One region of the Clostridium sp. SHJSY1 genome, then DNA from elsewhere that is predicted to be linked to it. Evidence: predicted binding sites of a transcription regulator. Region 1 holds the regulator's gene; the other holds the start of a gene.

The links. Region 1 encodes CtsR, which represses protease genes until heat stress. Its sites were predicted from a motif close to AAGGTCAANNAAGGTCAAAT; they were not measured.
Region 2: the regulator CtsR is predicted to act here: its motif matches at 5,311-5,330, upstream of clpB (ATP-dependent chaperone ClpB).

Annotation. Positions count from the first base shown of each region.
Region 1 covers NZ_JANDMF010000030.1:49,619-66,299, reverse strand. The annotation lists gene NNC19_RS14260 (magnesium transporter CorA family protein) at 1-48, opposite strand, end outside; gene NNC19_RS14255 (M20 family peptidase) at 140-1,300, opposite strand; gene tmk (dTMP kinase) at 1,465-2,094, shown strand; gene NNC19_RS14245 (cyclic-di-AMP receptor) at 2,175-2,504, shown strand; gene NNC19_RS14240 (DNA polymerase III subunit delta') at 2,524-3,450, shown strand; gene NNC19_RS14235 (stage 0 sporulation family protein) at 3,454-4,359, shown strand; gene NNC19_RS14230 (heavy-metal-associated domain-containing protein) at 4,371-4,574, shown strand; gene NNC19_RS14225 (4Fe-4S binding protein) at 4,672-4,842, shown strand; gene NNC19_RS14220 (MBL fold metallo-hydrolase) at 4,882-5,535, opposite strand; gene NNC19_RS14215 (CtsR family transcriptional regulator) at 5,696-6,151, shown strand; gene NNC19_RS14210 (UvrB/UvrC motif-containing protein) at 6,165-6,701, shown strand; gene NNC19_RS14205 (protein arginine kinase) at 6,673-7,698, shown strand; gene NNC19_RS14200 (ATP-dependent Clp protease ATP-binding subunit) at 7,720-10,197, shown strand; gene trxB (thioredoxin-disulfide reductase) at 10,368-11,291, shown strand; gene NNC19_RS14190 (glutaredoxin domain-containing protein) at 11,308-11,532, shown strand; gene NNC19_RS14185 (NADP-dependent glyceraldehyde-3-phosphate dehydrogenase) at 11,548-13,008, shown strand; gene NNC19_RS14180 (glutaredoxin family protein) at 13,050-13,277, opposite strand; gene radA (DNA repair protein RadA) at 13,708-15,075, shown strand; gene disA (DNA integrity scanning diadenylate cyclase DisA) at 15,089-16,153, shown strand; gene NNC19_RS14165 (DUF1573 domain-containing protein) at 16,213-16,608, opposite strand.
Region 2 covers NZ_JANDMF010000006.1:37,187-53,867, reverse strand. The annotation lists gene NNC19_RS05275 (ribonuclease H family protein) at 1-113, shown strand, start outside; gene NNC19_RS05270 (hypothetical protein) at 187-357, shown strand; gene NNC19_RS05265 (helix-turn-helix transcriptional regulator) at 537-1,832, shown strand; gene NNC19_RS05260 (helix-turn-helix transcriptional regulator) at 1,857-3,113, shown strand; gene NNC19_RS05255 (helix-turn-helix domain-containing protein) at 3,176-5,233, opposite strand; gene clpB (ATP-dependent chaperone ClpB) at 5,387-7,987, shown strand; gene NNC19_RS05245 (hypothetical protein) at 8,110-8,502, shown strand; gene NNC19_RS05240 (alpha/beta-type small acid-soluble spore protein) at 8,539-8,733, opposite strand; gene NNC19_RS05235 (ECF transporter S component) at 8,868-9,464, opposite strand; gene NNC19_RS05230 (PspC domain-containing protein) at 9,683-9,883, opposite strand; gene NNC19_RS05225 (PD-(D/E)XK nuclease family protein) at 10,075-11,004, shown strand; gene NNC19_RS05220 (NUDIX hydrolase) at 11,017-11,574, shown strand; gene thrC (threonine synthase) at 11,681-13,135, shown strand; gene thrB (homoserine kinase) at 13,144-14,037, shown strand; gene NNC19_RS05205 (ACT domain-containing protein) at 14,040-14,477, shown strand; gene hisZ (ATP phosphoribosyltransferase regulatory subunit) at 14,661-15,803, shown strand; gene hisG (ATP phosphoribosyltransferase) at 15,800-16,429, shown strand; gene hisD (histidinol dehydrogenase) at 16,464-16,681, shown strand, end outside.

The sequences.
Region 1 (16,681 bases):
TTCTAAAGTTGGATTATGTTCACCAGAACTTTTTAAAATTTGAATCATATTATAACCTCCTATGTAGTACAGTTCAATTATACTATTTAAGTAAGGTTTATAAAAGAAAAAGAAGGTAAGATGTATAAATAAATATGTTCTATAAATTTTTAAGTCTAAAAAATTCTTTTTTAACTTCTGAGAGTAATGATTTTTTTTCAATTAAATCAAAGCCAGTAAAGGCAAGTGCTAATGCAGCTTTTCTTATTTGAGAAAATGAAAAATCACTTATAGTTGCATCTGCAAATTCTTTAGTACCATAATGTATTTCAGGATTATTTACTATAGATATATATGGGTGGATGCATGGAACTTTTTGACTGACCATACCTATACTTAACCCTGTAGGGATATCTTTGGGACCATTAATTTCAATAATGCCATTTTCCTTTAAGTTATGACTAAATAATCTATTTAAAGTTTTATTAGTTATTAATTCTTCATTGGGAGATTCGTAAAGAGAGATAGTACTGCATATATTAGTAAGGCTAGATACAGACTTTACTATTTCACGTACTTTACTTTCTGTAAGTTCTGCAATTTGTTTATTCTTTGCTTTTATATAGAATTTTGCTTCTGTTTCAAGTGGGATTAATAATGGAGTATATCTTTCACTGGATAGAATTGAATTAATTTCAACATCTTTTGGAAATCCTTTCATTAAAGAATTAAGTATATTAAAGGTTAGTAATATAGAGTCTAATGATGTATAAATTCCTCTATTCAAAAAACTTAGTTCACTATTACCTGTATATTTTACACTTAAAGGAATTATTGCTGATGAAGTTCCACTTTCAGAGGTTATAGTATCTGGATGGCATTCCATTACTATATCAATATCATCAAAAGTTTCTTGCTTAACCATAGTTGTTTTGCTTCCTCCTAAATTTTCACCAGAACATCCTATAATGATTATGGAACCACCTATGTTATCAATTACATGACCTAGTGCTAAAGATGCACTAACTGATATACTTGTAAGTGCATTATGTCCTGTAATATGGCCATATTCAGCTATAGCATCATATTCGCAAAGAAAACAGATTTTAGGGTGTCCATTCCCTTTGACGGCATAAAATGAATTGGGAATATCAAGGTAATTCTTGGTGATAGTAAAATTATTTTTATATAAAATTTCACATATATATGTTGAACATTTAATTTCTTTATAACTTTCTTCAGGGGTAGAGTATAAAAAGTTACACAAATCTGTTATTTCACTTTCAATATTATTTAAAAAAGATATCATATCTTGTTTCATATTTTTTCCTCCATAACTATTATTACTAATATTTTTAACAATTATGGTCAAAAATATTAGTTTAGAAAGTTATAAATTTATTTATATTTTGTAAGATTGTTTTGAGTGAAGTCAATTGATGATATAATAACAATAAAATGACTTAATGAGAAAGAGGTAAGAGGATGGATAAAGGTTTGTTTATTGTATTTGAAGGAGGAGAAGGATCAGGTAAAAGCACAATATTAGAGAAAATATATAACTGGATGAATGAAAATGAAATTGATTGTATTAAGACTAGAGAACCTGGTGGAATAAAAATTTCAGAAGATATAAGATCAATAATATTGGATCCATCTAATACCATTATGGATGCTAAAACAGAAGCATTATTATATGCAGCTGCTAGAAGACAACATCTAGTAGAAAAGGTTATTCCAGCCTTAAATAGTGGGAAAATAGTTTTATGTGATAGATTTATAGATTCATCTTTAGCATATCAAGGATTTGCTAGAGAACTTGGAATTAATGAAATATATGAAATAAATAAATTTGCAGTAGGAAATTATATTCCTGATCTTTCAATATTGTTTGATTTAGAACCAGAAGAAGGACTTAATAGAATAAATAAAAATAAAGAAAGAGAAATAAATAGGTTAGATTTAGAAACTATTGAATTTCACAAAAAAGTTAGGAAAGGATATGGAGTTTTATTAGAAAATAGTAAACATAAAATTGAAAAGATAGATGCTTCAAAATCTATTGAAGAAGTATTTGAAGATGTAAAAAACGTTATAATGTTACATATTAAGTAAAAATTTTTCTATGTAATATAATATCTCCATCTTTATGATAAAATATAGATAGGTATTATATATTAATGGAGGTTGATACTATGAAAATGGTTATAGCCATAGTTCAAGATGATGACACTTTTGATGTAGTAGAAGGTTTAACAGAAAAGGGATTTAGGGTAACTAAGCTTGCAACAACAGGTGGTTTTTTGAAGTCGGGAAATACAACTTTACTTGTAGGCGTTCAAGAGAAAAAGGTTGAAGAAGTAATAGGAATAATAAAAGACATATGTAAAAAGCGAAAAGAAGTAGTTGCATCACCTACTCCGTTTCCAGGAAACTCAGAGATGTATGTTCAGTATCCAATAGAAGTTCAAGTTGGAGGTGCAACTATTTTTGTTTTAGATGTTGATCAATTCATAAGAATATAATATTTGCGAGGTGTTAATTGTGAAGGAGTTTATAGGATTTGAAAATATTATTAGTGGATTTATGAAACGTGTAGATAGAAATACTCTTTCACATGCACATCTTATTGTAGGGCCAGATGGAATAGGAAAGAGTTTAATTGCTAAAAAGTTTGCTTTAAAGATACTTGGAAAAAATGATGATTATAATTATGTGGATATAATTCATTATAAATCAGAAAAAGCTTCCTTTGGTGTAGATGAAGTTAGAAAAATAATAGAAGAAGTTTCTAAAAAACCTTATGAGGGAGATAAGAAGATAATTATAATACATGAAGGAAATAAGTTGACGGGGCAAGCACAAAATGCTATGTTAAAAACTATAGAGGAACCACCAAAAGGTGTATATATAATAATATTAAGTGAGAGTTTAGAGTTATTACTAGATACTATAAAGTCAAGATGTCAAATTTATAAGTTAACTCCATTAGATAAAGAAGATATGATTAAGTACATTAAAAGTATTGGAGAGAATAATGAAGAAAAGATTTTAACAGCTTTAGCTTATGGAGAAGGAATTCCTGGTAGAGCAGAAAAGATTCTAAATGATGAAGAATTAAGCAATTTGAGAAAATTGATTATTAAATTTCTTACAGATATTAATAGTAATAATAATGTTGTACTAGAATATGAAGAAAAATTTAACAAGCATAAAAATGATAAATATGAATTGTTAAATTTGATAGCTTCTTTTATTAGAGATATTATTGTTTATAAAGAGTTAAGAAATAAAACTAATATTATAAATTTGGATAAGTTAGATGATATCAGTAGATTATCATCAGAATTATCTTATAACAGGTTAAATTCAATGTTAAAAAATATAGAAGAAGCAAGAAGTAATTTCGAGAATAATATAAGTTATTCTATGGTTATAAGCATTATGCTTATAGGATTTTTGGAGGGTTAATTAATGATAGAAGTAGTAGGTGTGAGGTTTAAAAAGGCAGGCAAAGTATATTATTTTAGTCCTGGATCATTAAAAATACATAAAGGTGACTATGTTGTTGTTGAGACTGCTAGAGGCATCGAATTTGGAGAATGTGTAATAGGAGTTAAGAGCATAGAAGAGACAGACATTATTGCACCATTAAAGAGCGTTTTAAGAGTTGCAGATCATAAAGATATATTAAAACATAAAGAAAACAAAAGTAAAGAAGAAGAGGCATTAAATATATGTCTAAAAAAGATAGAAGAACATGGCCTTGAAATGAAACTTATCGATGTTGAATATACTTTTGATAATAATAAGGTGATTTTCTATTTTACAGCAGATGGAAGAGTAGATTTTAGAGAGCTTGTTAAAGATTTAGCTACAATATTTAAGACAAGAATAGAACTTAGACAGATTGGGGTAAGAGATGAAGCTAAAATGATAGGGGGATTAGGTCCTTGTGGAAGGTCTATGTGTTGCTCATCATTTCTAGGAGATTTTGCATCAGTATCTATAAAGATGGCTAAGGAGCAAAATTTATCATTAAACCCAACAAAGATATCAGGAATATGTGGTAGATTAATGTGTTGTTTAAATTATGAACAAAGTACATATGAGAGTATAAGAAAGCATTTGCCTAAAGTAGGATCTGTAGTTGAAACTGAAGATGGAGAAGGTGAAGTTATCTCAAATAACACAGTAAAAGAATCAATAAGGGTAAAACTTAGAATTGGAGATGAAGAGGTATTAAAAGATTTTAATATTTCAACAATTAAACTTATATCAGGAAGTTATGAAGATTCTATTGATGAGAAAGATATTAAGTTAGAAATAGAATCAGAAGAAGACAAAAAATTAATTAAGGAATTATTCAAAGAAAAGTAGGAGGGAGTTTTGTGAAGGCTGTACTTAAGGTGCATAATATAAATAATCAAAGTGATGTTTCTAAAATTCAAAGAGCAATAACTTCAAATGAAGGAATCATTGCATGTGAGATATCTATTCAAAAGAAAGAAATACAAATCATATATAATGATACATGGTTAAATATAGATAAGGTGATAGAATGTATTGAAAATTTAGGATATATGATATTGTAGTATTAATTTATTTTTTATAAAATGACTTTTAAAAGATTATGAAACATGATAAAATAATTGTGGTGTAATAACCATAATTATTTAGGAGGTGTTTTTAATGGCATTCGCAATTAATGACTCTTGTGTAAGCTGTGGTGCTTGTGCTTCAGAATGTCCAGTTAATGCTATAACTCAAGGAGATACTCAATTCGTTATCGATGCAGATACTTGTATTGATTGTGGAAACTGTGCAAATGTTTGTCCAGTAGGAGCTCCAGAACAAGCATAATCTGGTGAAATAAAAGGTCGTCGTTTAGACGACCTTTTTTTATTGGGTATTTAATTTACTTTCTTTTAAAATTATTGTTATAGGAAATGAATTTGAGTCTAATGAGGAAGTATCAAATGAATATTCATCAATTTTTAGTATAGACTTCATTGAGATAATAAAGTTTTTACAACTATCTATATAAATTAAGGAATTAGGAGTTCTATAATACATAGGAATGATAATTTTAGGATTAAGTTTATTAATTAATTTAGTTGCTTTAACAAAGTTGAGAGTAAAATTACCCCCAATAGGAATAAAAAGAATGTCAATCTGTCCTAGAGAATGTAGAGTGTTATCAGAAAGTTCGTGTCCTAAATATCCTAGATTACAAATCTTTAAATCATCAAACATATATTTATATATAATATTAGGGCCTCTTTTTTGTCCTTTAATATCATCTTGAAATGAAGGTATTCCAAGAATATTGGAAAAGTTAAAGGTATATGAAGTTGCTCTATTTACCAATTGAATTTTTTTTTCATTAATTATATCATTGAGAGAATCAGAACAAAAATGGCTCAAAGTAATTACATTTGGATGTAAGTCTAATAAATTTTCTATTGGAATTGTAGTAGGTGGGTCTGTAATAATTCTCCTTCCAAGAGAATCTTGTAGTAAAAATGAACATTCACCAAACCATTTTATTAACATATAAGCCTCCTAGTATAGATTATATAAGTTATATTTTCCCTAAAGATAATAAATTTAAACATAAAGGTAATAATAAAACTTGAAAAAAATAAGAATTAATATTAATATAAAATCAAAAGGTCAAGGTAAGTCAAAAACAGGAGTTTAAGAAGGTGATATTATGGCAAGACTTTCAGATATAATTGAGAATTTTATAAAAAATATGCTTAACGAGAATGGTGGAGAACAAGTTCAAATTCAAAGAAATGAGTTGGCAGATCAATTTAGTTGTGCTCCATCACAAATTAATTATGTATTAACTACTAGATTTACATATGAGAGAGGATATGTTATAGAAAGTAGACGTGGGGGGGGCGGCTGTATTGTAATAAAGCAATTAAGCTATGATGGCTCAGAAGAGAGAAATAATCTCTTATATGATTTTATAGGAAATTCTATTACAAATAGTAATGCATTATCTTTAATTGAAAGTTTAGTAGAAGCAAATTTAATAACAATAAGAGAATCGGAATTAATGAAAATGGTTATAAATGATAGAACTTTAGCTAATACAGAAAATAGAAATAAAGTAAGAGCAGATATTTTGAAGTCTATGCTTATAGTTATCTTATCTTAAGGGGGAATGAGAAGTGCTATGTGAAAGATGTAATAAAGAAGAAGCAAAGATTCATTTAATTAAACTTATTAATGGACAAAAGACAGAAACATGGTTGTGTGAAAAATGCGCGAAAGAATTGTCAGACATACCTCTAAAGGCGTCTATTAGTGATGGAAATGGATTACCATTTCAAAATATTATAAGTGGATTTTTTGAAACATTAGATAAAAAGAAAAAAATTGAAATAGTATGTAAAAATTGTGGGTTAACCTATTCGCAATTTAAGAAGAGCGGGCAATTAGGCTGTAGTAAATGCTATGAAAGTTTTGAAGATTTTTTAATACCAAGAATAAAAAGAATTCAAGGAGATTTAGAACACATAGGAAAAATTCCTGTTAGAAAAGGAACTGAAGTTATCCAAAGGAAAAGAATTAAAAAGTTAAAGGAAGAATTGCAAAGGGCAGTTATAAAAGAAGAATATGAAAGAGCTGCTACTTTAAGAGATGAGATTAAGTCATTAGAATCCTTAAGGGGGGAAAATGAAAGTGATAAAAAATTGGATAAATAGTGAGGCAGCAGCTCAAGAAGTAGTAATAAGTAGTAAAGTTTGTATTGCCAGAAATTTTTATGAATCTTTATTTACAGATAAGATGAAAATAGAAGAGGCTAGAAATAATGTTGATAAGATATTTGAGATATTATCGAAAAGAATGGAAGATGAAGAATTTGTACTTATAAAGTTTTGGGAACATGATATTGATTGTTTAAAAGTATATCTAGAAAAGTATTTAATAAGTGAGGCATTAATAAAAAGAAGAGATAGAAGTGCAGTCATTATTAATAAAAATGAAACTTTATCAGTAATGATAAATGAAGAGGATAATTTAAGAATACAATGTATAGTAGATGGATTAGATTTAAAAAATGCATATAACTATGTAAATAAGATAGATGACTGTATTGAAGAAGTAATGCCATATGCTTTTGATGAAAATTTAGGATATTTAACTTCTTCTCCAATTAATGTTGGAACTGGGCTTAAAGCATCAGTAATGATACATTTACCTGCCTTAACAATAAGTGAAGAAATACCTAATATAACTAATGGACTTAATAAAGTTGGTATTAATATTGAGGGATTGTACTTAGAAAGTTCTAAGGCTTGGGGAAATATATATGAAATATATAACCAAATTACTTTAGGAATTAAAGAGTTAGAGATAATCAGTAATTTAGAAGGCATTGTTAATAATATAATAAACCAAGAAAAGAAGTTTAGAGAACTTGTAGATGATGAATATAAATATGAACTTGAAGATAAAATATTTAGATCATATGGGATTATGAAAAATGCTAAACTGATTAAACCCAAGGAAATTCTAGATTTACTATCTTATCTAAGACTAGGGACTGAAATGGGTTTATTAGATATAAGTAAAAAGGTATTAAACAATTTACTTATAGATACTAGAAATTCTGTTATACAAATAAGGTTACCAAAAGGTACAAGAAATGTGGAGCAAGATATTTACAGGGCAAATATAGTAAAAGAGAGATTAATTTGAGGAATATTTTGGAGGTGTATTATGCCATACGGAAAATTTACAGAAAGAGCTCAACTTGTTATATTAGGAGCTCAGAAAGAATCACAAAAATTTAAACATGGATATATAGGTACAGAGCATATACTCCTTGGCCTTATGGAAGAGGGAGGAGATGCTAAAAAGCTTTTAAGTAAATTTGGTATAGAAATAGAGTTAGTTCGTAATTTAATTGAAGATTATTTAGGTTTTGGTGAAGTATTGATGCCAAAAGGGGAATTGTTACTTACTCCAAGAACAAAAAGATTATTTGATGAGAGCTTTATAGAAGCAAAGAATTTGAATCATAAATATGTTAGTCCTGAACACTTATTACTTGCGTTAATAAAAGAGCAAGATGGAGTTGCATATACAATTTTAAGTAAGTTAGATTTGGATTTTAAAGAATTGAAAAAGGAGTTAATGGCACTTCTATCAGAAAAGGAAGTTGATCAAGTAATTGATGGAGAAGAACCAGTAGTAAAGGAAAAAAAGACTCCATTACTTAATCAATATAGCAGAGACTTGACAAAGCTTGCAGAAGAAGGTAATTTAGATCCAGTTATAGGTAGAGATTCAGAAAATCAAAGGGTTTTAGAAATATTATGTAGAAGAATAAAAAATAATCCATGTTTAATTGGAGAACCTGGAGTAGGTAAGACAGCTGTAGTTGAGGGATTAGCGCAAAGAATAGTTGATGGAAATATACCAGAGATACTAAAAAATAAAAGAGTGGTTAGCCTTGATTTAAGTGGAATGATAGCAGGTGCAAAATATAGAGGTGAATTTGAAGAGAGATTAAAAAAGGTCATGGAAGAAATAAGAAATAACAATAATGTTATTGTATTTATTGATGAGATTCATACTATAATTGGGGCAGGGGGAGCAGAAGGTGCTATAGATGCATCAAACATATTAAAGCCAGCTCTAGCAAGGGGAGAAATTCAATGTATAGGAGCTACAACAATAGAGGAATATAGAAAATATATTGAAAAAGATGCTGCTCTTGAGAGAAGATTTCAGCCTGTAAATGTTGGAGAACCAACAAAAGAAGAAACTTTAAAAATTTTAAAAGGACTAAGAGAAAAATATGAAGACCATCATAGAGTTACGATATGTGATGAAGCTTTAAATGTAGCTGTTGACATGGCAGATAAATATATAACAGATAGGTTTATGCCAGATAAAGCAATAGATCTTATGGATGAAGCAGCAGCTAAAGTTCGTATAGAAAATTTATCTGCCCCACCAGACTTAAAAGAAATCGAATTGAGCATAGATGATGTTATAAAGGAAAAAGAAGATGCAATAAGGATTCAAGACTTTGAAAAGGCAGCGGCACTTAGAGATGATGAAAAAAGATTAAAAGAAAAACTTTATAATATAAAAAATGATTGGAATACACAGAATTCAGTCAAAGCTCTGACTGTTACTGGGGAGAATATTGCAAAGGTAGTTGCAAGTTGGACTAAAATTCCAGTTGAGAAGCTTACAGAAAAAGAAAGTGATAAACTTTTAAAATTAGAAGAAATACTTCATCAAAGAGTAATTGGACAAAATGAAGCTGTTAAAGCTGTATCTAGAGCAGTTAGAAGAGCAAGAGTTGGACTTAGAGATGAAAAAAGGCCTATAGGTAGTTTTATATTTTTAGGACCAACAGGAGTTGGAAAAACAGAACTTTGTAAGGCGCTTGCTGAAGCCATGTTTGCAGATGAAAATAATATTATTAGAATTGACATGTCAGAGTATATGGAAAAACACTCTGTATCTAGGTTGATTGGAGCGCCTCCAGGATATGTAGGATATGAAGAGGGAGGACAACTAACTGAAGCAGTTAGAAGAAAGCCATATTCTGTTGTGCTATTAGATGAAATTGAAAAAGCACATTCAGATGTATTTAATATATTATTGCAAATTATGGAAGATGGAAGATTAACAGATGGAAAAGGAAAAGTTGTTAATTTTAAAAATACAATTATTATTATGACATCAAATGTTGGAGCTCATTCGATTAAGAAACAAAAAATGATGGGATTTGCTATTGATACAAATGAGGAAACAGAATATGAAAAGATGAAAGAAAATATAATTGAGGAACTTAAAAGAAGTTTTAGACCAGAATTTTTAAATAGAATAGATGATACTATTGTATTCCATAAGTTAACAAAAGAAGATATGTTATCAATAGTGGATATCATGTTAAATTCTATAAGTAAAAGAATTAAAGAAAATGGTATTAGTTTAGAATTTACTAAGTCTTGTAAGGACTTCTTATTAAAAAAAGGAACTGACTTAGAGAATGGGGCTAGGCCATTAAGAAGAGTTATAACTAAAGAAGTGGAAGATAGATTAAGTGAAGAACTTTTACGTGGAAATGTCAGTATGGGAGATAGTCTTCTAGTATCAGTAGAAGAAGATAAGCTTGCTTTTACTACAATTAAGGAAATATCAGTAGAAGGTGCTGAAGATACAGTGCATAGTTAGAATAATAAATTAAAAGTTGTTACAAATATTTTTTTGTAGCAACTTTTTTATGATAATACATTAATATAAGTGAAATAATAATTATATAAATTAAAGCATATATTATTAAAGAATAATTATTATTGATTAATAAAAATAATGTGATAAAATATAATAAAGGAGTGACATATATGAGTAAGGAAGTTAAAGATATAGATTTGGTGATTTTAGGGGGAGGACCAGCTGGACTAACAGCTGCTATATATGCTGCTAGGGCTAAGGTAAATATGATTCTTTTAGAGAATGCTTTTTTAGGAGGGCAGGTTAGAAATAGTTATCTAATAGAAAATTATCCGGGATTTAAAGAAATAGATGGAGCATCATTAGCAGATAAGATGCAGGAACAAGCAGAACAAGCAGGAGCTTTAATTGATGAGTTTGATCCAATATTAAATCTAGATTTATCTGAAGATAAAAAAATAATAGAAACTGAAAATTATATTTATAATACTAAGTCAGTTATTATAGCAACAGGTGCAACACCTAAAAAGTTACCTATTCCAAGTGAAGAAAAATTTTCAGGAAAGGGAATTCATTATTGTGCTGTTTGTGATGGGGCAATATATTCAGATAAAATTGTAGGGGTTGTAGGTGGTGGAAATGCAGCCTTAGAAGAAGCTGTGTTTTTATCAAAATTTGCAAAGAAAGTTTATATAATAAGAAGGTATGATTATTTTAGAGGTGAGAGATCTGTATTTGATGAAGCTGTAAATAATCCTAAAATAGAAATTTTGTACAATGAAGACCTTGTAGATGTTACAGGTGAAAATTTTGTTAAGAAAGCAATATTAAGAAATACTCTTACAAATGGAGAACGAGAGATAGAAATAGATGCTGTATTTGGATATATTGGAACAGAACCTAAGACTAAGGAAGTAGAAGAATACATTGATTTAACTTCAAATGGATATATTATAACAGATGAAAGTATGAAGACTAATATACCAGGTGTATTTGCAGCTGGTGATGTTAGAGATAAAGTGTATAGACAGATAACTACTGCAGTGGCAGATGGAACTATAGCAGCATTAGAGGTAGAAAAATATATAAAGTAGATTAGGAGAGCATATTATGATAAAAATTTATTCAACATCTTGGTGTCCATGGTGTGTAAAATTAAAGAAATATTTAGATATCAAAGGGGTAAAATTTCAGGAAATAAATGTTGCAGATAAACATGAAGATAGAGAGGAAGTATTTAAAGTCTCAGGACAAAGGTCTGTACCAGTTATGGAGTATAATGGAAAAGTTGTGGTTGGCTTTGATAAAGATAAAATAGATAAAATTTTAGGTTAAGATTGAGGTGAAAAAATGTTTAATAATTTATGTAGCAAAGATAAAATTTATAAAAATTTAATTGGAGGAGATTGGGTAATTGCAGATGATAGTAAGTTGATTGAAATTAATTCACCAGTTGATGGAAGCTTGGTTGGAAAAGTTGGAGCTATGAATACTGGGGAAGTTGATAAAGCTATCAGAGTCGCAAAAGAAGCACAAAGGGCTTGGAAATTGGTTCCGATAAGTGAAAAGGCAAAAGTTCTCCATAAGGTTGCAGATATTTTAGAAGATACAGTAGAAGAGTTAGCTAATATAATGATGCATGAAGTTGCAAAAGATAAAAAAAGTGCTAAGTCAGAAATTATAAGAACTGCAGATTTTATTAGATTTACTGCAGATACAGCTAAAAATATTGCAGGAGAAAGTTTGCCTGCTGAAAGTTTTCCGGGATATAAAAGAGATAAGGTATCTGTAGTAACTAGGGAACCTTTAGGAGTAGTTCTTGCTATATCTCCATTTAACTATCCTCTTAATTTGGCAGCATCTAAAATAGCTCCAGCACTTATGGCTGGGAATACAGTAGTATTAAAACCAGCAACACAAGGGAGTATTACAGCTTTACATTTAGTAAAGATATTTCAAGAGGCAGGTCTTCCAAGTGGAGCGTTAAATTCCATAACAGGTAAAGGAAGTGAAATTGGAGATTATGTTGTAACTCATCCAGAAATAAATTTTATAAACTTTACAGGAAGTACTGAAGTAGGAAAAAGAATTTCTTCTATAACTAATATGGTTCCATTACTTATGGAACTTGGAGGAAAAGATGCTGCAATTGTTTTAGAAGATGCAGATCTTGAATTAACAGCTAAAAATATAGTAGCAGGTGCATTTTCTTATTCAGGACAAAGATGCACAGCAGTTAAGAGAATTTTAGTTATAGATACAATTGCAGATAAGTTAGTTGATATTTTAAAGAGAGATATTAAAAAACTTAAGGTAGGCAACCCTCTTGAAGGTGATGCTGACGTTGTCCCTTTAATTAATGAAAAAGCAGTTGATTTTGTAGAAGGACTTATTAAGGATGCTAGAGAAAAGGGAGCAACTCTTGTGGTTGGTGGGAATAGAGAGGGAAATATAATATATCCTACACTATTTGATAATGTAACAAGAGAAATGAGATTAGCTTGGGAAGAACCATTTGGCCCCGTTTTACCAATAATAAGGGTAAAGGATAAGGATGAAGCAATAGAAATAGCCAATCAGTCAGAATATGGGCTTCAATCAGCTGTTTTTACTAATAACATAAATGAAGCTTTTTATGTTTCAGATAGATTAGAGGTAGGAACTGTTCAAGTGAATAATAAAACAGAAAGAGGGCCTGATCATTTTCCGTTTTTAGGAGTTAAAGCATCAGGATTAGGGACTCAAGGTATTAGGTATTCTATAGAAGCTATGTCAAGACCTAAGGCAGTTGTAATAAATATTAACAATTAAAAAAATAAGACTAGAGCAATAACGGCTCTAGTCTTATTTTTTTATTTATCTAATGCTGTATCAATAGCTGGTTTATCAAAACCAATAATAACAGTCCCATTTATGTCTAAAACAGGTACTCCCATTTGCTTAGATTTTTTTAGCATTTCTTCTCTTGCAGACATATCTTCGCCTACATTATATTCTTCAAATGCTATATTCTTTGATTTTAAATAATTCTTAGCCTTAACACACCAAGGACAGGAATTAGTAGTATATACTTTTATCATATTAAATACCTCCTTAATTACAATTATTATTTAATAATAGATTACTCTTTTTTTTTGACTTTTACAATATATAATATGTATATTAATAACTTTTGACATGTTATTAATAGAATTTTTTTAATGTGAATAAAAATTAATTATATTTTTTTATTATACCTTAGAAATTTAATAATATTTCTATAAATAGTAATATCATTCTTTAGTATTTGTTTGTAATTTAATTTTTATTCTATTTAATGTATATTAACTTATTGAAAGAATATATTGATATTTTAATAATTTATGGTAATATATAAGAAATTTATTTTATTATTTAATAATATTTAAATAAATTGATGTAATAACTATTAATGGTTTCAGAATTTATGTTATTATTAAAGGGAAAATAATGTTATAGTTTTCTTAGTTTTATTAGAGAAGAGGAGTATTAATGGCAAAAATTAAATCAATATTTACATGTCAACAATGTGGATATGAGTCACCAAGATGGCTTGGGAAGTGCCCTTCTTGTAATGCTTGGAATACCTTTGTTGAAGAAGTTAAAGAAAATTTAACAAGTAATAAAGCTAAGGTAACCAAAAAAATTCTTCCAGAGAATATGCCAAAAAGCATTATGGATATCAAATCTGGAAATAAAGAACGATTCAAAACAAATTTAAAAGAATTAGATAGGGTTTTAGGTGGAGGACTAGTAAAAGGATCATTGACTCTTATATCAGGAGATCCTGGTATAGGAAAATCAACATTGCTACTTCAAACTGCCAATAATATAGCAACTAGTTATGGTAAAGTATTATATGTATCAGGTGAGGAATCAGAAGAGCAAATAAAAATTAGAGGAGATAGATTAGGGGCAACATCTAACAACTTATATATAGTATCAGAAACGAATTTGGATACTATAGAAGCATATATAGATGAAGTTAAGCCTATATTTGTAATAATAGATTCTATTCAAACTATATATAAAGAAGGGGTTACATCTGCACCAGGAAGTGTCTCTCAAGTAAAAGAGTGTTCAAATCAGATTATGAGAATAGGAAAGAATAATAATATACCACTTTTTATAGTAGCTCATGTAACTAAGCAAGGAGAATTGGCAGGACCTAGGGTTTTGGAACATATGGTTGATACTGTTTTATATTTTCAAGGTGAAAGAACAGAAGAATTTAGAATACTAAGAACGATGAAGAACCGTTTTGGAACAACAAGTGAAATAGGGGTGTTTGAAATGCAACAAGAGGGACTTGTTGAGATATATGATCCTTCTAAAATGTTCTTAGAAGATACTACCTTTAATCAAGAAGGTTCTGTTGTAATAGGAATTATGGAAGGAACTAGGCCTATATTAGTAGAAATACAAGCATTAGTTACTCAAACTAATGCACCAATGCCAAGGCGAACTGCAGTAGGGATAGATAATCAAAGGTTAAGTTTAATACTTGCAGTTTTAGAGAAAAAATTAAGAGTCCCATTTTATAATCATGATGTTTATGTTAATGTGGTAGGTGGATTAAATATAGAAGGAACAACTGCAGATTTAGGTTTAGCAATAGCTTTATTATCAAGTGCTAAGAACAAGGGTGTCTCTTTGCCAAAGGTAATGATAATTGGAGAAGTAGGGTTGACAGGAGAAATACGACCTATCAATTCTGCTGATAGATTAGTAAATGAAGCTGAAAAAATGGGCTTTGAGTATGCAATTTTACCTTATAGAAATAAAGATAAAATAAAAAATGTAGGAATAAATATAATAGGGGTTAATAACTTAAGAGAAGTAATAGGAAAAGTTTTATAAGTGAGGTGGGTATATGAGGTTAGAAAAAGATTTAGAAATACAAAAGATATTGAAAATAATGTGTCCAGGAACAGCCTTAAGAGAAGGTCTTGAAAATATTTTAAAAGCTAAGACTGGAGGGTTATTGGTTTTAAGTGATAGTGAAGAGATTATGAAAATTGCTGATGGTGGTTTTTTAATAAATTCTGAATATACTGCTGCATATGTTTATGAACTAGCTAAGATGGATGGAGCAATAATTTTAAGTAAAGATTTAAAGAAAATAATCTCTGCGAATATACAGTTGTTACCAGATTCATCTATAGCAACTTTTGAAACAGGAACTAGACATAGAACAGCTCATAGAGTTGCTAAACAAACAGGAGATATTGTAGTAGCTATTTCACAAAGAAGAAACATGATAACTGTTTATAAAGGTGATATTAAGTATGTCTTGAGAGAAAGTAGTGTAATATTAGAGAAAGCAAATCAAGCAATTCAAACACTTGAGAAATATGTTACTGTATTAGAACGATTAGTTAATAACTTGAATTTATTGGAATTTCAAGACTTAACTACATTATTTGATGTTGTAACAGCTATTCAAAGAACAGAGATGGTGTTGAGAATTGTTGAAGAAATAGAAATTTACATATTAGAACTTGGAAATGAAGGTAGATTGATTTCTATGCAATTAAATGAATTAGCCAAAAATATAGAACGAGATGGAATTTTATTAATAAAAGATTACCTAGTAGATGGAATGAAGTCGAATGATGTATATAAAAATATTCAAAAATTGTCTCAAAGTGAATTATTAGATTTAGAAGCTATTGGCAGAGTGATTGGTTATGGGGGAGAGCCTTTGGTTGAAACGCTAATATCTCCAAAAGGATATAGAGTATTAAGTAAGGTTCAAAGAATACCTTCTAATGTAATAGAAAATTTAATTAGAGAATTTAAAGATCTGACAAGTATAATAGAAGCAGAAATAGATGATTTAGATAAAGTAGAAGGAATTGGAGAAGCTAGAGCAAGAACAATACGATCAGGCTTAAAAAGAATAAGTGAACAAGTTTATCTTAACAAGCAATTATAATTCTTTATTAAGGATTGTTATAAAATGAATTAAAGTAATTTTATAACAATCCTTCTTGATTATCTAAATGTAAATTTACCTAAAGTATTAATTTTATCCTGTTCCTTTATTAATATATCATATAAGCTAATGTCCAAATCATTGCAAAGTGAGGTTAAATAAAATAAATTGTTTCCCATCTCTCGTTCAATTACTTCACGACAATTATCACATAACTTACCTTCAACGTGTGTATTTAAACAATCAGATATATATTCTATGGAGTTTTCTTCTAATAAGTGTTGTTTTGCTGCATTAATTTTAATACAACCACAGTTTGTAACAGCTTTAGCAATAGCTCTATTTACTCTTGCACTGGATTCAGTATATTTTGACATTAAGTCCACAATACTTTTGTGTCTAAGTAATGATTCGTTTACTGAATTTTGAAATTCATCAAAAATTATATCCTTCATGAGTATCAACTCCTCTGTATTTTTAAAGATGTGATTGTAGCTATATTACAGTAATAAAAATACTTTACTGAAA
Region 2 (16,681 bases), on a different contig from region 1:
AAAATATGAAAAAAATTAGTATAAAGTTTATTAAAGTTAAAGGGCATAGTGGGGATAAATATAATGATATAGCAGACCAACTTGCAAAGAAAGCTTTGGAAATCATTTCATAGATTAAAAGAACAAAAATTACATAATATAAATATAGAAACCAGTTAGATTAATTAAAAGAAGAGGTGTTTTATTATGGGTAGATATGTAAATGGAATTATTACTGGAGTTGCAGTTGGTGCTGCAGTTGGAATGATGGTATTACCTCAACTAGATAGAAAAACTCAAAAAACTTTTAGAAAAGCTGGAGAAAGAATGTTAAATTATGTTGAGGATTCTCGTGATGGAATGATGAGAATGTTTTAGAAATTAAAAGCAGAGTTAAGGCTCTGCTTTTTTTGCCCAATAATTACCAACAAATGAACTAAAAATTGTTGAAAATATTACATTAAGTTGTTTCCTTTTACAAATTTATGTTATAATTTATATTAATTTAGTTATTTACCTGTATGAAATAATAAAAATTGAAAAAGGAAGAGGATACGATGGACATACTGTCATTAGGAGAAAAAATAAAAAAAAGAAGAAAAGAGTTAGATATGACTCTAAAAGACTTAGCGAAGGATAGAATTACTCCTGGACAAATAAGTTTAGTAGAGTCGGGAAGATCAAATCCATCTATGGATTTATTAGAATATTTATCTGTAAATTTACAGACTTCAGTAGAATATCTTATGGAATCTGAAGAGAGTCAAGCAGAAAAAATTAGTACATATTATTCACAAGTTGCGGAATCTTATATTTTAAGTGGTGATTATGATAGGGGGGAAGCATATATAGAAAAAGCTTTGTTGTATGCTGAAAAATATAACTTAGAATATAGAAAGGCAAAAATATTATCACTGAGAGGGAAGATAAGTACATTTAGAGGCGAGATTTCATTAGCGCAACAATTATTTTTATCTTCAAATGTAATATTTATAAAAAATAATAATTATGAAGAAATAGTAGAAACTTTTTTAAATCTTGGGAAAATAACAATAAATCTAAAATCATACCACTCAGCAAGTAGTTATTTGAAACAAGCAGAGAAAGTATATCTAGATAATGAAGTTGGAAATGATTATATGTTAGGTGAAATATATTACTATATTGCTATAATATATTTCTCAATGGAAGATGAAGAGAATGCTAATAAATATGCTTACATGGCTAAAGAAAAATTAATGCAAATTTATGATAGAGATAAGTATGCAAAATCCTTGCTTCGAATCTCAGAAGAATACAATGCAAGTGGAGATTTAGTTAGTGCAATTAAGTATTCTAATAAATCACTAAAAATATATGAAGAGATAAATAGATTAAAAAACTTATCAATAGTTGAAAATAATTTAGGAAAAATATTTTACAATTTTGAAGATATAGAAGAGTCTTTTAAACATTTTAAAATGGCTAATAAGTTATCACAGAATTATGATAACAATATAGAAATTGAGACAAGCTTAAATATTTGTAAAAATCATATAAAATTAAAAAATATTGATAAATGTGAGGATCTATTAGAAGAAATAAGACTTAAGATAAAAAGCAGTAACAAGGAACAGGTAATAGAATACAACTTAATAAAATATAGAATTTTTACGATAAAAGAAGAGTATGAAAAAGTTGAAAGCATACTACTAGAAAGTTACTATATAGCAAAAGATTCTGGCCTTTTGCAGAAAGCGGGAGAGATTGCTATAATACTTGGAAAGTATTTTATGGATAATAAAAAAGTAGAAGAAGCAACTAAATACTTAGATGAAGGGGTAAATTTATTTAAAGAATTAGGGGTTCTGTAAAATTAAATTTGATAGGTGATTAAAATGGAAATATTGTCTACTGGGGAAAAAATAAAAAGAGCAAGAATATACAAAGGAATAACATTAAAAGATCTTTGTGAAGATAAAATATCGATTTCAAAAATGAGTTGTATAGAAAATGGAAAAGTTAAGGCTGGTAAAGAAATTATACAGTTTATTGCAAATAAAATCGGACTTGATTACGATTACCTTATACAAGATGTTTATGAACAAATAGTAGAAAATCTAGCTGCAATTAAGAATGGTAAAAACAATGGGGAAGAAGAGATTAAGCATAATTTATACTATGCTGTAGAGTATGGGTATTATGAATTAGCCTTTGAACTTGTACATATTTTATTCTCGTATTATTTACATGAACAGAAATATGAAAAGATTCAATTAATAATATCTCAATATTATGATTTATACCAAAAGAATAATAAAGATGAAAATACAATAATATATTTTAGTGATATGGCAAAATACTTACTTCAAAATAAGGAGTATATAGAAGCTATAGCTTATTATGTAAGATTAAGAGAAATAATTAAAATAAAAGAAGCTAAAGAAAAAGAATTATATTCAACAATAACTTATAATGAAGGAATTTGTTATTGTAAATTGCATAATGAAATAGAAGCATATCTTTTATTAAAGGAATCAATTAAATATTTAGAGTATTTACAAGGTGATATAAATAAGGGAAAAGTATGCCAAGCTTATGCTTTAACATGTATAAGATTACGATATGAGGAAGCAGAAGAATATGTAAAAAAAGCTTATGAATATCAAAAAAGTAATCCGATGATAGTAGCTAGTGCTAAGGGGGAATATGGTAAGGCTTATTTTGAAGTTGGAGAAAGTCATAAGGCAGTAGAAGAAATTTTAGAAGGTATAACTATATTTCCAACATACAACAAGGAAAAACATGTACAATTTTTAAATGAATCAATAGAGACTTTATATAAGTATAGTCAATATGATAAAGCTTACGAACTAACAGGACAAGCTTTGGATTTGGCAATTGAAACTGGAAATATAAAGTTAATAGAGAAGGCATATTACTTTAAAGGAAGTATATTGCAAAGTGGTGGAAGTTTTAGAGAAGCTGAAATGTATATGAATTTAGCATTAGATAGTTTATTAAAGTTTGGAACAAAAGAAGAACGTAGAAAAAGATATTTAGATATGGCAAATATGTATTATAAATTAGGTGATATTAAAGATTCTTTAAAATATTTTTCATTGGCAATGACAAAAGAGAGAAACATTTTATAAAATTATAATTTAAATTGGATTAAATAAATTTGATTACAGTGTATTTATTTAATCCAATGTTTTTATTTTATTATAATTAAAATTGCGCCATAACCTTTAAGTTTAGTTATTATATTTAAAACTGAACTTTTTTTAGCGTATTTAAATTCAATTTTAGGAAAAGAAGCTTTTGATAAAATTTCTTTTTCCTCTTTACTTAATCTATCAGGCTTACCCATGGAAACCCAATAGTTATATGATGAACCAAGTTTGTCATTTATTTCGTAGAAAGTCATTCTAGAATCTTTATTTATATTAGTTAGATTCAAGGAAATTTTCTTTTCTATAGATTTTGACATACCAGGTTTATTCACTAATTTATGATTTTCTAAAATACTATCTAAGATTTCGCTATAAGTATATAGAAGTATGTTAAAACCATCAGAAGATTTTGTTACAATATATCCATTATCCATTGCAACAATATTGCCACTTAGTTTACTCATAAGATAATAAGCATAATATGAAGGCTTTCTTATAGCCATATCATTAATAAGTCCTGAAGCACCAATAAATACTTCGTTATTTAAATGAGTTTCTCTTTCTAATACATCAAAAGCTCTTAAATCACTCATATCTTCCAAGGTGAATAATTCCTTGTGGATTATATAAGGCACCATATAAGTTGTATCATAGATAGGATTTAATTGCCTGTTTTGAGTAAATTCATTATCTATTATAGTAAAGTCAAGAGTATTGATAATATAATCTTGCAAATTCAATTTTAGTTCTTCACATAATTTAGAAGAAAGTTGAAATTTTACTTTAGATAAATTAAAAACTTTCACATCAGAAAAATAGGATTTAAAACTTTCTAGCACTTTAATATAATCATCAATAAAAAAATTAGCATTATCAAGAACAATAAGAGGTTTTAATTCTATATAGTCAAGGAATTCTAATACAGTTCTTGCTCTATTCCAATTAAAGAAATCATTGTTTTTAAACACTCCCATATCTTCACTGAAAAAATTCTCAAGCCTTCCATAGTTAAAGTGAAGTTCCTCTTGTAGCTCCTCTAAAATATCTTTATTATCTTCAATAAGAAGATCAAAAGTATCACCTAAAGTAAGAATTTCTCTGAACTTTTCGTTAAATTTTCCTTGAGTTAGGTTCATATCAACATGAATATTCCATAATTTATTTTCGTAATTATATCTTTCATATTCATTAAGATAAGAAGATAAAAGTTCAACGGAATTATCAATTGGATAGTAAGTTATTTTTTTTAGACTTTCATATAATTTTTGGGAAAATCTATTTTTTCTTCTAAACTGAAGAGGTGTACAGTTGTAATAAATTTTAAAATGTTTATTTAAATATCTAGTATGAGAAAAACCTACTTCATCAGATATTTCTGAAATACTCATGTCAGTATCTAAAAGTAATTTTACTGATTCTTCTACTCTAGTTAAATTTAATAAGTCTGTAAAACTGTAACCAGTAGCGTTTTTTATTTCATGTGAAAGATAATGTGGAGTTAAAAACTCCTTTTTAGCAATTTCTTGTAAAGTTATATTGCTATTATAATTATTATAAATATATTTAGAAATTCTATGATATCTTTCTAATTGTTCTTTGTTATCTTTTAAATCTTCTTGTTCATAAAGTAAATAATGAAAGTTATTTATTAAATGATAAAGTAAGTTTATTAAAATATCTTGAATTTCTTCATCATAATTTTCTTGCTTTTGTACAAATTCATAAAGAAGTTCTGCTAGAAAAGTTCTAAATTCATCGTATTCTTCACCTTCTTGAGCGCCAAGATCAGAAGTATTTGTATAAAAATAAACATTTTTTATATCTTTGTAGTATTTTGATAAAAAACTAGGGTCTATATGAAATATTAAAAGTTTATTATCATCAGTAGAACTTATACTATGGGTTTCGTCTACATTTATTATTTCTAATTCATTTTCAAATAGTTCAAAGCTATCTGTATCTATTGATATTTTTACTTTGCCTTTTAGTACATAAATTACTTCGATAGAATTATGCCAATGAATGGGATATTCTTTTATAGAACAGAATGAAATATTAATTGGCATATTAGAGGCAAAGTTTATAAATTCTTTTCTCAAAATTTTCACCTCCTGTTTTATATAGAAATTATAACAATTAATAATTATATTAGAAAGCTAAAATATTCAAAATAAAACTTTGACTTTCTTTGACCTTTGTATTATTATAAAAATATAGAAAATAATACTTACAGTAATAAGGAGGAATAATTCATGAATGTTGAAAAAATGACATTAAGAGTTCAACAATGTTTAAGTGATTCAAATGGGATTGCAGTTAGATTTAATCACCAACAAATTGAAGTGATTCATCTTTTTGCTGCCCTTGTAGAACAAGAAGATGGACTAATACCAAATATTTTTACCAAAATGGGTGTTGATATAAAAAGGTTAAGTTTAGAAATTAATAATAAATTAGGGTCAATGCCTAAAGTTTTAGGAGAGGGAGCAAATTCCTCAGGGGTTTATATAACAAGAAGAGTAGATGAGGTTTTAGTAAAGGCAGAAGATATTTCCAAGAAATTTAAAGATTCTTATATAAGTGTTGAACATTTAATGTTAGCTATTATGGAAGTAGATTCTAAAGGTATGGTTGGAGAAATACTAAATAAGTTTAATGTTCTTAAAAAAGATTTTATGAAAGTATTAGAGGAAGTAAGAGGAAATCAAAAGGTTGAAACTCAAGATCCAGAAGGAACTTATGATGCATTATCAAAGTATGGTAGTAATTTAGTTGAGTTAGCTAAAAAGCATAAGTTAGATCCAGTAATAGGTAGAGATGAAGAAATAAGAAGAACAGTTAGAATACTTTCAAGAAGGACAAAAAATAATCCAGTGCTAATAGGTGAACCTGGGGTCGGTAAAACTGCTATTGTTGAAGGCCTAGCAGAAAGAATAGTAAAAGGTGATGTTCCAGAAGGACTGAAAGATAAAATTATATTTTCGTTAGATATGGGATCTTTAATTGCTGGAGCTAAATATAGAGGAGAATTTGAAGAAAGATTAAAAGCTGTATTAAAAGAAGTCCAAAGAAGTGAAGGCAGGATTATATTATTTATTGATGAGATTCATACTATCGTAGGTGCAGGAAAAACAGATGGTGCAATGGATGCAGGTAATTTAATTAAACCACTACTTGCTAGAGGAGAATTACATTGTATTGGAGCAACTACATTTGATGAGTATAGACAATATATAGAAAAAGATAAAGCTTTAGAAAGAAGATTCCAACCTGTTATAGTAGATGAACCAACAGTAGAGGATACTGTATCTATATTAAGAGGGTTAAAGGAGAAGTTTGAAATACATCATGGAATTAGAATTCATGATAATGCAATAGTAGCTGCAGCTAAGCTTTCTCATAGATATATTCAAGACAGATTTTTGCCAGATAAAGCAATTGATTTAATTGATGAAGCAGGAGCAATGATAAGGTCAGAAATAGATTCATTACCTACTGAATTAGATATTATAAGACGAAAAGTGTTTCAATTAGAAATTGAAAAAGGTGCATTAGAAAAAGAAAATGATGAGGGATCTCAGAAGCGCTTGGAAGCATTATCAAAAGAATTAGCTGAACTTAAAGAAAAAAATGATGAAATGACAGCGAAATACGAAAAAGAAAAAGAGCATATAACTTCTTTAAGAGAATTAAAGACAAAACTTGATGATGCACGTGGTGAAATTGAAAAATATGAAAGAGCATATGATTATAATAAGGTAGCAGAACTTAAATACTCAACTATACCAAGATTAGAAGAAGAAATAGAAAGAAGAGAAAGTGAAGTTAAAGAAAATTATGAAGGAGCTCTTTTGAAAGAAGAAGTAACAGAGGATGAAATTTCAGAAGTTCTATCAAAATGGACTGGAATTCCTGTGTCAAATCTTCTTGAAGGAGAAAGAGAAAAATTATTAAGGCTTGATTCAGAACTTCAAAAAAGAGTAATAGGTCAAAATGAAGCAATAGAAGCTGTATCTAGTGCAATATTAAGAGCAAGAGCTGGATTAAAGGATGAAAATAAGCCAATAGGATCATTTATATTCTTAGGACCAACAGGAGTTGGTAAAACTGAACTAGCAAAAACTTTGGCTAGAACATTATTTGATAGTGAAGATGCTATGATAAGAATTGATATGTCTGAATATATGGAAAAGCATGCTGTGTCAAGACTTGTTGGTGCACCTCCAGGATATATAGGATATGAACAAGGCGGACAATTAACAGAAGCTGTTAGAAGAAAGCCATATAGTGTTCTTTTGTTTGATGAAATTGAAAAAGCCCATGAAGATGTATTTAATATGTTTCTTCAAATTTTAGATGATGGAAGATTAACTGATAATAAAGGAAAAACAGTTGATTTTAAAAATACAATAATTATTATGACTTCAAATATAGGTTCACAATATCTATTGGAAAATGAAAGTGAAGATGAAGTAAGTGAACAAAGTAAAAAATTAGTTATGACTGCTTTAAAAAATAAATTTAAACCAGAATTTCTAAATAGAGTTGATGATACTATAATGTTCAAACCTTTATCAGAAACAGGAATTAAGAAGATTATTGAGATATTCTTAGATGAAGTTAGAGGCAGATTGAAGGATAAAAATATAATATTAGAAATTACAGATGATGCAAAAAATATTTTGGTAAAAGAGGGATATGATGTTGTATATGGTGCTAGACCACTTAAGAGATATATCCAAAATACCCTTGAAAATAGTCTAGCAAGAAAAATTATAAAAGGTGATGTTCATTATGGTTCAAATGTAGTTGTAGATGGAATTGAAGATGAATTAACAATTTCTACAAGGTAAAAATAGCTTGTATCAAAAATATAAAAATGCAGAAAATATATATGAAGAATGACTCGTCAGTAAAAACTCAAAATCAGCTTTCTTATGGGAATTGATTGTGTTAGTGTTAAGGAGGAATTTTTATGAATTATGTAACTGCATTTAATAATTATGTAGTAGTTAATCCTATAGGTGAAATGCAAGGATTCGCTGAGCTTGATGAAGCAGTATCAGCTGTAGATTCTTATGATTTAGAAAATATTTTAAAGCTTTCAGAAAAGCCAAAAAAAAATTCTATGTTTGATATGTATCAAGAACAAGATATGAAAGATGCAGGGGTGATTTTTGGTGTAGATGAAGGTGAATGTCAAATTTATAATATGGATAATCTAATTACAAGCATAAGGAATTCTGATATATTTGAAGATGAAAAAAATGAATTGATTTCAGAGTTGTTAAAAGAAAAAATTAATTTGAATGTATATGATAGAGGAATTGTGCAGCTACTATCTAATGTTGAGGTTGAATGGACATAATAATGAAAGGTCACGGTTTGATCCGTGACCTCTTAATTATTTTATTTCGTTTTCGTATTGTTTAACCATTCTTTTAACCATTTCTCCACCAACACTACCACATTGTTTTGAAGAAAGATTTCCGTTGTACTCAGTGAAAGGAACTCCCATTTCACTTGCAACTTCGTTTTTGAATTTTGATAATCCGTTCTTAGCTTCTGGAACTAATGCTTTGTTGTAATTTTGTGACATTTTAAATTCCTCCTCTAGCGAGCTATTTATTTGCTAAGCATTTCTGCTTTGCACTATTATTGTGTGTAAATGAAAAAAATATAAACTATAATTTAGTAGGTAAAAGAGGAAAAATGTACAAACTATATTATGGATTATTTTCTGTGTCTATATACTTTGAATAATCCAGTTGCTACAGGAATTATAATAAGTATTGAAATAATACACTCTGGAAGACCATTAGTAAGAATTATGGTGCCAAGTGTTCCAGCAACTGCTTCAGGACTCAAGTTTTTTAGTGATGCATATTGATTACGAAATAGTAAAAAAGTTAAACCAAGCACACCAACTGTGTTAGTAATTGTACCAGCAGCAGCAGCAAATCCATAAGCAGCTATTGAGTTATTAAATTTATTCTTTATAAATTTATATATATAATAAGATATAATTCCAATCAATACTCTTGGTATTATAGCAACTATAGGATTCATAAATACTGGTGATAAAAGGGTTGGTGCAGTTATATTTTGGTATATTGAAAATAATCCAAAAACTAATCCAACAGCAGCACCTACAATAGGACCTTCAATAATAGCGCCTATTATTACTGGTATATGCATGATTGTAGCTTTCATGAAAGGAAGTGGTATAAAGCCTATTCCTGTTAATCCCATAAATATGGAGATGCTAGATAACATCCCTATTGTGGCTAATTGTCTAACTTCAAAAAAACTTTTTTTATGATTTTCCATTAAATTTCCTCCGTTCTTATTCTTTTATCTAATAGACATAATTCGGAAACTCTTAAATATAGATTTAAAGTTCAGCTTTGTTAAAATGCTGACAAATATTATTTTATCATTAATTAAAAAATTATCAATTAACATAATTAATAATAGAATTTTCTTAAAATTATAAAGGATTGATTTTCAAGTGAATTTGTTCTTGAAAATCAATCCTTTAATTTATATTATTTAATAATATCTCTTTTATCAGGCATAACTAAAGCACATGCAATATATGCAATAAATCCCCATCCCATACACAAAACCAAAATCCATAAAATTCTTATTAGTGTAACATCAGTATCAAAATATTCTGCTAACCCTGCACATACTCCAAAAACCTTTTGCTCAGATGTATTTTTGTATAATCTTTTTTTTGAATCCATAAATGTTAGTCCCCCCTAAAACTAAAAAACTTAACAATATAATTATAAGCGAGTATTATAAAAAGTATAGCTAATAATTACAATATAATAAAAAATTAAGATGATATTAAGATTAATTATATTTTAGGTATTTTGTGAAAATAGATATATAATGATAGTATAAGATAATTGTGAGAAATAGGAGGGGTGTCATGGGCGATTGGTACAAAGTGGGAGACTATCCTGAAAAATCTTGGAGTATATCAAAAATGAAAGTGCTTCAAAATTGTCTTAGAGAATATTATTACACATACTATGGTTCACATAAAGGCTGGATATATGAATCAGGAGATGAACAAAAAATTTCTTGGAGATTGAAAAAGTTAACTAATATATGGCTTATGTTTGGTGATAAACTTCATGAAATTATAAAATATCAAATTAAAGATAATGAGAATAAAATTAGTGTAGAGCAAATGAAAGTATATATGAGAAATAAGCTTAATTCTGAAGTGAAGGCCAGTATAGAAAAAGTTAAAACTGGAGAATGGGATGAATATCCTAAAGGAGAGATGCTTCAAGAATATTATTATGAAGAAGGGCTTAGAGAAGAGGTTGTAAAAGAAATAAAAGAAAGAATTGAAATATGTACTAGTGCTTTAATAAGTTCTAAGTCCTATAATGATATTAAAAATACAGAAAAAAAGATTTTGGAAGTTGATGAGGGAAAGTTTGATTCTATTTTTGTTTCTGGTATAAAAGTTTATGCACTTATAGATTTGTTGTATATAGATGAAAATGGCAATTACATTATTGTGGATTGGAAAACTGGTAAGATTGGAGAACAAGATAAAGAGCAGTTAATGGTTTATGCAATATATGTTATGGAGAGGTATGGAGTTAATTTAGATAAAATTATAGGAAGAATAGAATATCTACTATCAGGTGAAAATGTTGAGTATATATTTAATATTGATGATATTGAATATATAAAATATAGAATAAGAATGGATTTAAATGTTATTGATGCTTTTTTAGAAGATAAACTTCAAAATAAACCAATAACTAAAGAAAATTTTTTGATGAGTGAAAATTTAAATAAGTGTAGGAAATGTAAATTTAGAAGATTATGCATAAATTAGGAGGAGATTAATATGAGATTAATAGATATTGTTCAGTTAACAAATAATAAATTTTTAAATATGTATAAATTAAAGCTAATAAATAGAAAAGGAACTCCAAAAGATTATTTTGTTGCTAGCAGAAGAGAAAGAAGAAAATTAAGTTGTGTAACTAAAGATCATACTGTTTGTGATGGAGTTATGATAATTCCTATTACTGAAGAAGGGGAAGTAGTAATGCTTAAACAATATAGACCAGCTATATCTGATTATTTGTATGAGCTTCCAGCAGGAATAGTAGATAAAGGTGAAAGTATAGAAGTAGCTGCAAAAAGGGAATTATATGAAGAAACTGGTTTAATAGCAAAAAGTTATGAATTGTATCTTAAGCCAAGTTATACTTCTGTAGGATTATCAGATGAGACTACAGCTATTGTAAAAATGATAGTTGAAGGAGAAATAACAAATGAACATACAGAAGATGATGAAGATATTGAAGTGTTTAAATTAAAAATAAGTGATGCAAAAAAGTTTGTAAAAGAACATAATGTATCTATAAAAGGAGCATTGGTTTTATTAAGTTTAGAATAAATATTAAAAGGTGATGTTCTCTTGATAAAAACACTTGTTTTTGTTGGGAGAACATGATATAATAAAAAAAGAAATTTTTACATAATTATATACTTGGGGTGATAAAATGAAATTTCAAAGTACAAGAGGATTAGAAAAAGGAGTGACATCAGCTGAGGCTATTATTCGAGGTATAGCTAGTGATGGAGGGCTATATGTTCCAGAATCTTTTCCAAACTTGTTTGATGCATTAAAAGAAAATAATCAATTATCATATGAAGAACTAGCCTTTAATATAATAAAGGAATATTTCACTGATATTGATGAAACAGAATTAAGAGATGCAATTAATGATGCATATAAAAATCGTTTTAAGGTTGAGGTAAATAAGGAATTTCTAGAATTGTACCATGGGCCAACTAGTGCGTTTAAGGATGCTGCATTATTATTTCTTCCTCAAATTATGAAAAGAGCAAAGAAGACTTTAACTATAAAAGAAGATATAGTTATACTAGCTGCTACTTCAGGGGATACTGGTAAAGCTGCTCTTGAAGGGTTTAGTGATGTAGATGAATTTAAAGTAGTGGTCTACTATCCTAAAAATGGAGTAAGTGCTATTCAAGAAAGACAAATGGCAACACAAGAAGGAAGTAATGTTAAGGTGTTTGCAATTACAGGTGATTTTGATAACGCACAAACAGGGGTTAAAGAAATATTTGGAGATGAAAAGTTTAAAGAAGAATTAAAGAAAAAGGGCTATCTTTTATCTTCAGCAAACTCAATAAATATAGGGAGACTTGTACCACAAATAGTGTATTATTTCTATGGTTATTTTGAGTTAGTTAACCAAGGCAAAATTGAAATGGGGCAAGAAATAAATGTAGTAGTGCCTACAGGGAATTTTGGTAATATATTAGCATCATATTATGCGAAAAGAATGGGGCTACCAGTACATAAATTTATTTGCGCATCAAATGAAAACAAAGTATTGTCAGATTTCTTTCAAAGTGGAGTATATGATAAGAGAAGAGAACTTATCTTGACAGAATCTCCATCTATGGATATTTTAGTATCTTCCAATTTAGAAAGATTATTATTTGAAGGTAGTGGGCGAGATGGACAAGAAATAAAAAAACTTATGGATTCCTTAATGGGGGAAGGTGTTTATAAAGTTTCTGAAAAAATAAGCAAATTCATGGGGAATTTTTATGGGAATTTTGCAGAAAAAGAAGAAGTTTCAAAAGCAATAAGTAATATTTATAAAAATGAGGGGTATCTAATAGATACACATACTGCGGTAGCAGAAGTAGTTTATAAAAAATATGTGAAGGAAACAGGAGATAATAGACAGTCATTGATTGTATCAACGGCAAGTCCATATAAATTTCCGAGAAGCATTTGTTCTTCACTAGATATTGATATTAGTGGATTAAATGACTTTGAAGTATTAAATAAGTTATTTGAAGAAACAAAGGTAGAAATTCCTGAAAATTTAGTTGGGCTAGAGAAAAAGAAAATTTTACACAATGAAGTATGGGATAAAGATGAGATGGAAAAAGCTCTCTTATCTTATTTAAAGTAGGGATTAATATGATAAAGGTAAGAGTGCCAGCTACTTCAGCGAACATGGGGCCAGGGTTTGATTCGTTAGGAGTTGCTTTAAATCTTTATAATATATTTGGATTTAGAGAGATTGAAGATGGGTTAAGTTTTAAAGGAGTTCCAGAGGAATTCTGCAATAAAGAAAATATAATTTATCAAGCTATGATGAAGTGTTTTAATAAAGGTGGATATAAACCTAAAGGAATAGAAATATCAGCATTAAAACAGGCGGTACCTGTATCTAGAGGACTTGGAAGTAGCTCAAGCTGTATAGTTGGGGGACTAGTTGGAGCTAATGAACTTTTGGGGAGAAAGTTTTCTAAAGATGAAATACTTCAGATGGCTGTTGAAATTGAAGGTCATCCAGACAATGTTGCGCCAGCAGTGTTTGGGGATATGATTGTTGCTATAATGGAAGATGAAAAAGTATACCATCAAAAGATAAATGTTTGTGATAAAATAAGGTTTGTTTCTATAATACCTAATTTTAGACTTTCCACTAGTGAAGCAAGAAGTGTTTTACCTAAAGAGATATCATTAAAAGATGGAATTTACAATGTAGGAAGAGCGTCTTTATTAGTTGCAGCAATATCAAATGAAAATCTAGAATTGCTTAAATATGCTTGTAAAGATTCATTTCATGAAAAATATAGGAGTAATCTTATAAGAGGTTTCGATGAAGTAAAGAAAGAAGTTTTTAGGTTAGAAGGAATAGCTTCGTATTTAAGTGGTGCAGGGCCTACTATTATGGCTATATCTTTAAAAGAAAATATAGGATTTAGTGATAAAATTAAAGAATTTTTAAAGATAAAGGGATTAGAGTGGGATGTATATGAATTATCAGTTGATAAAGTAGGGGCAATAGTACTAGAGGGTGATTAGAAATGAAAGGGAATTTTTTTGTAATAGATAAAAGAGTTTTACCAGAAGTATATGAAAAAGTTGTAAAAGCGAAAAAATTATTAAAAGAAGGTAAAGTTAAGGAAGTAACAGAAGCTACAAAGTTAGCAGGAGTTAGTAGAAGTGTATACTATAAATATAAAGATTTTGTCTTTGAATTTTCTGAAAGTCCAAGAGGACAGAAGGCTACATTTAATATTATGATAATAGATCAAACTGGAGTGTTATCTACTATATTAAATTATATATCAAGCGTTGGTGGTAGTATATTAACTATAAATCAAGGAATACCATTGAATGGGTATGCATATGTTACTTTAACTATTGATATAAATAATCTAGATGGAGATATAAAAACATTAGTACAAGATTTGTCAAGACTAGATAGAGTGGAAAAGGTGGAATTTATTGCTATGGAATAGCAATATATTTTTAGAGTGAAATTGTGATTTCACTCTTTTTTTTATAAATAAATTAATTTAAGCAAATGAATTTTTTTATAGAATTTAACAAAAGTTAGTATTGACAGTAATAAATACATATATTAATATTAAAATATAATTTATCGATTTAGCGTGTTAAATTGATAAAGTAAGGAGGGGGCTATGACAAAAAAATATATAACACCAGAAGGTACAAGAGACTTGGTTTTAGGTGAATGTGCCATAAAAAAGAAATTACAAATGGATATTGAGGAGATTCTGGACAAATGGGGGTACAAAGAAGTTGTAACACCAACAATAGAGTTTTATGAGACTTTCAATTCAGGATTTCAGAACTTAAGAGAAGAAGAAGTTTATAAGTTTTTTGATAACAGAGGAAAAATATTAGTATTAAGGCCTGATATGACTATTCCAATAGCAAGGGTAGTTGCAACTAAATTTAAAGATATTCCAGGACCAATAAGATTCAGGTATAGTTCAAATGTGTATAGAGTACATGAAAGTTTAGGTGGTAAAAAAAATGAATACACTGACTGTGGGGTTGAACTTGTTGGAACAGAAGATAAATTTTCAGACTTAGAGATTTTAGTTACAGCTTTAGATGTTTTAAAAGTCTTACAAGTAAGTGATTATAAACTAGAAGTGGGAAATATAAATTTCTTTAATTCGGCAATTAAAGAATTGAATTTAGGAGATGAAGATAGAATAAAATTAGCAGAACTTATTGATAGAAAAAGTTTAAAAGAACTAGATGAATATTTAGATTATTTAGAAGTGGAAGATAATTATAAAGAATTCTTTAAAAAGGTTCCTTGGCTTTTTGGGGGCAAAGAAGTCTTAGAGAAAGGTAAAAAATATTGTTTTAATGATGAAGTTAAAAATAGTATAGAGTATTTAGAAAAGCTTTCAGAAGTATTATATGAACTTGGATATGGAGATATGGTAACTTATGATTTGGGAATGGTACCAAGACTTGATTATTATACTGGAATAATTTTCAGAGGTTATGTTGAAGGGGTTGGTGTTACTGTTTTAAGTGGGGGGAGGTATGATAATTTAATTTCATATTTTGGAGAAGATAGAAAAGCAGTAGGTTTTTCAATAAATCTTGATTCTGTAATGGATATTATGAAGGATAAAAAAATTGAACAAAAGCAATCATATAAACTTTGTTATGGAAAAAAATTTGAAATAGAAGCTTTCAAAAAAGCAGAAGAATTAAGAAAGCAAGGTTTTGTAGTAAATATGATTTGTAATCCAAATGAAAATCGAATTAATGTTCAGGAAGGAGGTAATAATAGATGAGTATAAGTATAGCATTAACTAAAGGAAGATTGGAAAAAGAAACTGTTAAATTACTTGATAAAGCAAATTTTGGTACAGAAGAATTAAAAGACAAAGGTAGAAAGTTGGTATTTAGTGATACTAAGGAAGAAATTAAATATTTTTTAGTTAAGGCTGCAGATTCGATAACTTATGTAGAACATGGGGTTGCAGACATTGGGGTAGTCGGCAAAGACACATTATTAGAATCGGGTAACGACTATTATGAAGTATTAGACTTAGGTTTAGGTAAATGCAAATTTATTGTTGCTTCATTACCTAAAAATGAATTTCTAAAGAAAATTGGGCATATAAAAATAGGAACAAAGTATCCAACCGTAGCAAAAGAGTATTTCAAGAAAAAAGGTATGGATGTTGAAATAATAAAAATTGAAGGATCAGTTGAATTAGCTCCCATTTTAGGGTTATGTGATGCTATTGTTGATATTATGGAAACAGGAACTACTCTTAAAGAAAATGGGTTAGTAGTATATGATACAATTTGCGATATTAGTGCTAGAGTAATAGTTAATAAAGCAAGTTTTAAAATAAAAAAAAGAGAAATAGAGTCATTTATAGAAAGAATAAGAAATGTATTAAGTGAGTAATAGCAATAAGCAATAGGTAAAGGTGGAATAGAAAATGTTAAAACTTTTCAATTTAGAGGAAAAAGGATGGAAGCTTCTTATTAAAGATTTAGAGGATAGAGAAAACAGTGAAAGCCAAGAAATATTAGATACTGTATCAAAAATATTAAAGGATATTAGATTAAGAGGAGATAGTGCAATAAAGGAATATACTGAAAAATTTGATAATGTAAAATTAGAAAATTTTAAAGTAAGTGAAGAAGAATTGGAAGA